Linked DNA regions of Acaryochloris sp. CCMEE 5410. The protein of the gene in region 1 interacts with the protein of each later gene in a pairwise test. Links are inferred from orthologs where the notes say so. Each region holds a gene or a part of one and is shown in the gene's direction. Other genes may lie near its edges. The genes, in order: ftsZ and rlmN.

Region 1 (3,155 bases):
TGATTGCTCAGTTGAAAAACAACGCCCATGTTAGCCATGTGATTGTGACGCGGAAGCTGTTTCCTCCTAGGGTCAATGTGGTCGTGCGAGAATTACCCCCGGTGGCCATGACGGAATGTAAAGGATGCACCCTCGTCCTAAAGCCTGGTCAAGCTGATTCCACCACCTTGGGGCCGGCCAATGTTTGGTTATTAGATCAGCGGGGCGTCGTTCTACCCGCTGATAGTTATCCCAAACTGGAAAAACCCCATCAACTTCCCAAACTCACCTTAAAAGGCTATTTACAACCTGAAGCCAATGAGGACACTTCAGACAATTCCCCTGTCGATTCAGCGACGCAACTTGTTTCCATTGACCGTCAAAAACAACAACAATGGCTGCAGATGTACGCCTCAATGGAGACGAGTCCCGTTCAGATTAAACATCTCAATTGGGAAAACCCCAATAAACTGATGTTGCAAACCAAATTGGGCCAGATTCATATTGGTCCATTTAGTGACAATTTTGATCGGCAACTTCAGGCCTTAGATGAAATGCGAACCTTGCCTAAATCTGTCGATCCGAAGCAGATTGTTTACATTGACATCCAGAATCCTGAAAGTCCCGTTCTAGAATTACGGAAGCAACCCCAACCCAGTCCTTAACCTTAAGAAAAACTTCTGTTTTTCTAAAACCTAGTGAAACGGGTTTTTACCCGTCAGAATCAAGAGGTTTACAGCCAATATCGCTCAATTGGTTTTTGGAGGAACTTGTCCTATAGTTGAGTAACGAAGATTGCCCATCCTTTTTTTGCTGTTCATAACTAGTCAAAATGGCGCCTGCAGATCAAACCTTTACAGATTCCCTATTCATGAATGAAAATGACGACCGCCTGAATGGTGGGCCTGTGGATCAATTAGGGGGAACGGGGGAAAGTTCTGACGCAGCGTCTCAGGATAGTTTAGAGAATATTTTTGACTTTGAAGATAGCGCTCCCCCATCTGCACCCCGTAAGGATGTGAGTATGGAAGACGACAATATTGTTCGACATGGTGCAGCCACCATTAAAGTGATTGGGGTTGGCGGCGGTGGCGGGAATGCCGTTAATCGCATGATCGCCAGTAACGTCTCAGGGGTGGAATTCTGGTCGATTAATACCGACGCCCAATCCTTAACTCAATCCTCTGCAGCAAAGCGTCTTCAGGTGGGCCAAAAGCTCACCCGTGGTCTCGGGGCAGGCGGCAACCCTGCCATTGGCCAAAAAGCAGCAGAAGAATCTCGCGATGATATTGCTGCAGCCCTAGCCGGTTCTGATCTAGTCTTTATTACTTGCGGCATGGGAGGGGGTACTGGAACCGGTGCGGCCCCCATTATTGCTGAAATTGCCAAAGAGATGGGAGCACTCACTGTAGGGGTAGTTACTCGTCCCTTTACGTTTGAGGGACGGCGTCGCAGCCATCAAGCTGAGGAAGGCATCGCTGCCTTGCAAACTCGGGTTGACACACTCATTATGATCCCCAACGATAAGATTCTGTCGGTCATTGCTGAACAAACCCCTGTGCAGGAAGCCTTTCAGACTGCAGATGATGTTCTTCGGCAAGGTGTTCAGGGTATTTCCGATATTATTAACGTCCCCGGCTTGGTGAATGTGGACTTTGCAGACGTCAAAGCGATCATGGCAGATGCAGGCTCAGCCATGATGGGCATTGGTGTGGGATCGGGTAAATCTCGGGCAAAGGAAGCTGCGATCGCAGCCATTGATTCTCCCCTATTAGATGCCTCAATTCGAGGAGCGAAAGGAGTGGTCTTTAATATTACCGGTGGCCATGATTTATCCCTTCATGAGGTGAATACCGCAGCCGAAACCATCTACGAAGTCGTCGATGCCAGTGCCAATATTATCTTCGGTGCCGTCATTGATGAGTCCCTTCAAGGTGAGATCAAAATGACCGTGATTGCCACGGGTTTTTCCAGCGATGCCGGGACTCCACCTCGTAAATCAGAAGCAAAACCCAAAGCAAAAGCCGCCGCGCCCACCCAACAGCAAAAAGCAGCCCCCAAAACCGTCACTCAGCGACCTCCCACACGAGGGGGAAATCTCGATATCCCCGATTTCCTACAAAAGCGCCGTCCAGGTCGTTCCTAAGCTTTTTTACCTAGTACTTGAGGGATATTAGGATCCCTCGGAGGAATTTAATTAAAACTCACAATTTTCAACCGTACTAAGGGCAATTTGGGATGCTAAGATTGCCTAGAATGTGTTTTGGGGACTCGTAGTGATCCGTCCTGCAACTCTAACTCTGCAACCTCCTCTGCCTCTGGTTGCTGAGAATAATCGGCTGAAAATCTTCTCCGGTTCTGCCAATGTTTCCCTGGCCCAAGAAGTGGCCCGCTACCTAGGCGTTGATCTGGGCCCCATGGTTCGCAAGCGCTTTGCTGATGGCGAACTGTATGTCCAAATTCAAGAATCAATTCGGGGTTGTGATGTCTATTTGATCCAACCCACCTGCCACCCCGTCAATGACAATTTGATGGAGTTGCTGATTATTATTGATGCCTGTCGACGGGCTTCTGCCAGGCAAATTACGGCAGTGCTGCCTTACTACGGATATTCAAGGGCCGATCGGAAGACAGCCGGTCGAGAATCCATTACGGCCAAGTTGGTCGCCAACTTAATTACCCAAGCAGGAGCCAGTCGCGTTCTAGCGATGGATTTACACTCCGCTCAGATTCAAGGCTATTTTGATATTCCGGTGGATCATGTTTATGGGTCTCCCGTGCTCTTGGATTACTTAGCCCGGAAAGAATTGCCTGACCTAGTGGTTGTTTCCCCTGATGTGGGGGGTGTCGCTAGAGCCCGTGCCTTCGCTAAGAAACTAGATGATGCCCCATTAGCCATTATTGATAAACGCCGCCAAGCCCATAATGTGGCCGAAGTGATGAATGTGGTCGGTGATGTCAAAGGGAAAACGGCCGTTTTAGTGGATGACATGATTGACACGGCAGGCACCATCTCCGCTGGAGCCAAACTACTGCGAGAAGAAGGGGCTCGCCAGGTTTATGCTTGTGCAACCCATGCCATTTTCTCCCCCCCTGCGGTGGAGCGTTTATCCGTAACGGGGCTGTTCGAAGAGGTGCTGGTCACCAATACCACCCCGATCCCCCCAGAGCGTCAT
Region 2 (3,089 bases), on another replicon or contig:
CTAGATTGAATCACATCGCCCGGGCGGCATTGATAGCTTGCAATCGACACCACTCGGCCATTCACTAACACATGGCCATGATTCACTAACTGCCTAGCGGCAGGAATGGTCGGTGCCATCCCTAAGCGAAAGATCGTGTTATCTAGGCGCATCTCCAGCAGTTGCAACAGGGTTTGACCTGTAGAACCTCCGGCCCGGCGCGCTTTGCGCACATAGCGCAATAGCTGTCGTTCAGACAAGCCATAATTAAATCGTAATTTTTGTTTTTCTTCAAGCTGGGCTGCATATTCAGACCGCTTTTTGCGAGCTTGGCCATGTTGCCCAGGGGGGTAGGCTCGACGGGGAGTCTTCCGGGATAATCCAGGCAGCTCTCCTAAACGACGCACTACTCTGAGGCGAGGGCCTCGATATCGCGACATATCACTTCCTCTTAGTTTCTATTACGTGAAATTTGTCAGACTTTTCAGTATAAGCTTTTGAAGGGCAACACATCAAGCTTTATAGTATATTTCCAGCAATTCTCATTTTAAACAGAAGCTTATCCAGCAATGCTTTTGGGATTCTGAAATCAGTCACATATTTTGTGAAAAGCGATCAAAATACTCATTAAATCCAAATTAATGGGTTGTCTAAGCACAATTACCACTGCCAAGGACATTACAGAGTAAAAACTGGAAGTGAAGAAAGTACCAGTGGATAGGGCTTAGAGGAATAGTCTACCAAAATGAGAATTGCTGGTATATTTCCACTCTTCCAGCCCTTGCTAACGCTACCTCAACGGGGCCTCTCTCACCGTTTCTCTCAGACCATCCATAACCATCATGCTTGATCAACTTTCTGTCGAGTCTATTCCACCCCTTTTAGGGGCTTCTAAGGCTCAGTTGACTCATTGGGCTCAGACCTACCAGCAGCCAGCCTATCGGGGTCAACAAGTACACCAATGGATTTACCAGAAAGGTGTGCATTCCCTCAGCGACATCACTGTTCTCCCGAAACAATGGCGGACTGAAATTGCAGATATCCCCGTGGGTCGCTCCCAGATTCATCATCGTTCTGCTGCTCAAGATGGGACCGTCAAGTATTTACTCAAACTTGCAGATGGACAGATTATTGAAACCGTTGGTATTCCAACCCAAAAACGGCTAACCGTATGCGTTTCTTCTCAGGTCGGCTGTCCTATGGGCTGCGACTTTTGTGCCACCGGCAAAGGTGAATATCAACGTAATCTTGCCTGTCATGAAATTGTTGATCAAGTCTTAACTGTCCAAGAAGATTTTCAACAACGGGTCGGCAATGTTGTATTTATGGGCATGGGGGAACCGCTACTTAATCTGGACCAAGTCCTTGCCGCTGTGCGATCCCTCAATCAAGATGTGGGGATTGGCCAACGATCCCTAACAGTCTCCACTGTCGGCATTCCCAAGCAGATTCTCAAGCTTGCCCAGCACCAACTTCAGATTACGCTAGCGGTAAGCTTACATGCTTCCAATCAGAATATTCGCACACAGCTAGTGCCGAGTGCCAAGCATTATCCTCTGGAGCAGCTTCTGAAGGATTGTCGGACTTACGTTACCCAAACAGGTCGCCGGGTCACCTTTGAGTACATTATGCTGTCAGGAGTCAACGACCACCCAGAACATGCTCTCGAGCTAGCCCATCATCTGCGAGGCTTCCAAAGCCATGTGAACTTAATCCCTTACAACCCGATCTCCGAAGTGGACTACCAACGTCCAACCCAAAAGCAACTCCAACAATTTCTAAATAGCTTACAAAGCCAACATATCACTGCCAGTATTCGACGATCTCGCGGTTTAGACAAAGATGCTGCCTGTGGTCAATTAAGGGCAACGCAGATGATAGATCCAGCCTCAAGCTAACAGGTCCAACTATTCACTTTGCTGAAGTTTTCGACATCCATCAGAAATTAAAAGACAAAAAAATAAAGCAGTGTGTTACTCACACTGCCTTATTTCAGCCTAGAAAAGGCTTACATCCAATCAATGGTTTAGAAGGAGAAGGTTGCTCGAATCAAACCTTGGATGATGTCGTTGTCATTGCCAGCACCAGCAGCGGAGAGGCCATTGACAGTACCCAAAGGATTAATGATGTACATCACAGCAGGAGTGATGGTGATGTTGTCATTAACTGGGAACCGATAGAAGGCTTCCAAGTTGATCTGGTCGTTGGATCCAGGAGTACCGGTGACCAAGTAAGGCATACCAGCAGCAACGGCAAATAAGGAACCAGGAACAAGAGCATCCTTGTAACCAAGGCCAGCCATCCAAGTCTGAATGGTGTTAGAACCACCAGCTGTGAGGATAGTAGGTGCAACAGCAGGGTTGCCAAATACATCAACACTTGGGTTTACGGTTTGGTTCTGAGGATCAAAGGAAATACCATAGCGACCAAAGATACCAATGTTACCGAAAGTAGCTTCAGCGTTGACACCTAAGACTTTCTGCTCAATGTTGAAAGTCTCAGCGTAGGTACCTTGCAAACGAATGGCAAAGTTGTTTTGATCATCTGCACCAAAACTGTTGGCATACTCAAGTTCCAAGGTTCCTTGGTGAGGATCGCCACCTAAGCCACCATTAGCAGCGGCAGTTGCGACGTTACCAGCAGCGGCAACATACACACCACGAACGCTGATTTTACCAGCATTAGGATTCCAATCAAAGGCTGCACCAGCACCACCATTGAGATCAACCGCGTTGGTGATGATTAAAGGGTTGTTGATAAAGAAGCCAGAGCTGAAATCTTGAGCAGAGTTATTGGCATAACTGTTGAAGTCAACAAAGTCACTGGGGAAAATGTTGGTACCAACGGTAACAGCTAAGTTCTCGCCGGGCTTGAAGGTATAGGCTAAACGACGCAGCGTAACGGTATTACCTACACCTGCATAGTCGGCAGCACCCAAATCAACTAGAGGTACGCCAGAACCTGTCAAAGTTCCCAAACCTGGGCCAGGATCCTGAGCACCCAGAGCGTTACCAAAGAAATCTTGACCATTATTACCCACTTCTAATTGGGTGGCTAATAAGTCATCGCCAGAGAAACTAGTGTTGAAGTTCAAACGAACTCGAGAGATG

What was found.
Region 2: the proteins of ftsZ (region 1) and rlmN interact in binary tests that used the Escherichia coli proteins (3 or more experiments, as listed by UniProt). The link is inferred for Acaryochloris sp. CCMEE 5410 from one-to-one orthologs.

Annotation. Positions count from the first base shown.
Region 1 is NZ_AFEJ02000002.1:731,876-735,030, reverse strand. Bases 163-2,987 are described here. They hold ftsZ (cell division protein FtsZ), read left to right. Parts: upstream 163-850; coding sequence 851-2,125; downstream 2,126-2,987. Other genes in these bases: ON05_RS24185 (ribose-phosphate pyrophosphokinase), read left to right, coding at 2,256-2,987; ON05_RS24195 (cell division protein FtsQ/DivIB), read left to right, coding at 163-644. Also shown: more of ON05_RS24195, read left to right, coding at 1-162; more of ON05_RS24185, read left to right, coding at 2,988-3,155. UniProt on the Escherichia coli protein: Essential cell division protein that forms a contractile ring structure (Z ring) at the future cell division site. The regulation of the ring assembly controls the timing and the location of cell division.
Region 2 is NZ_AFEJ02000001.1:2,456,759-2,459,847, forward strand. The notes cover bases 91-2,849. They hold rlmN (23S rRNA (adenine(2503)-C(2))-methyltransferase RlmN), read left to right. Parts: upstream 91-821; coding sequence 822-1,877; downstream 1,878-2,849. Other genes in these bases: rpsD (30S ribosomal protein S4), read right to left, coding at 91-419; ON05_RS11090 (iron uptake porin), read right to left, coding at 2,006-2,849. Outside these bases: more of rpsD, read right to left, coding at 1-90; more of ON05_RS11090, read right to left, coding at 2,850-3,089.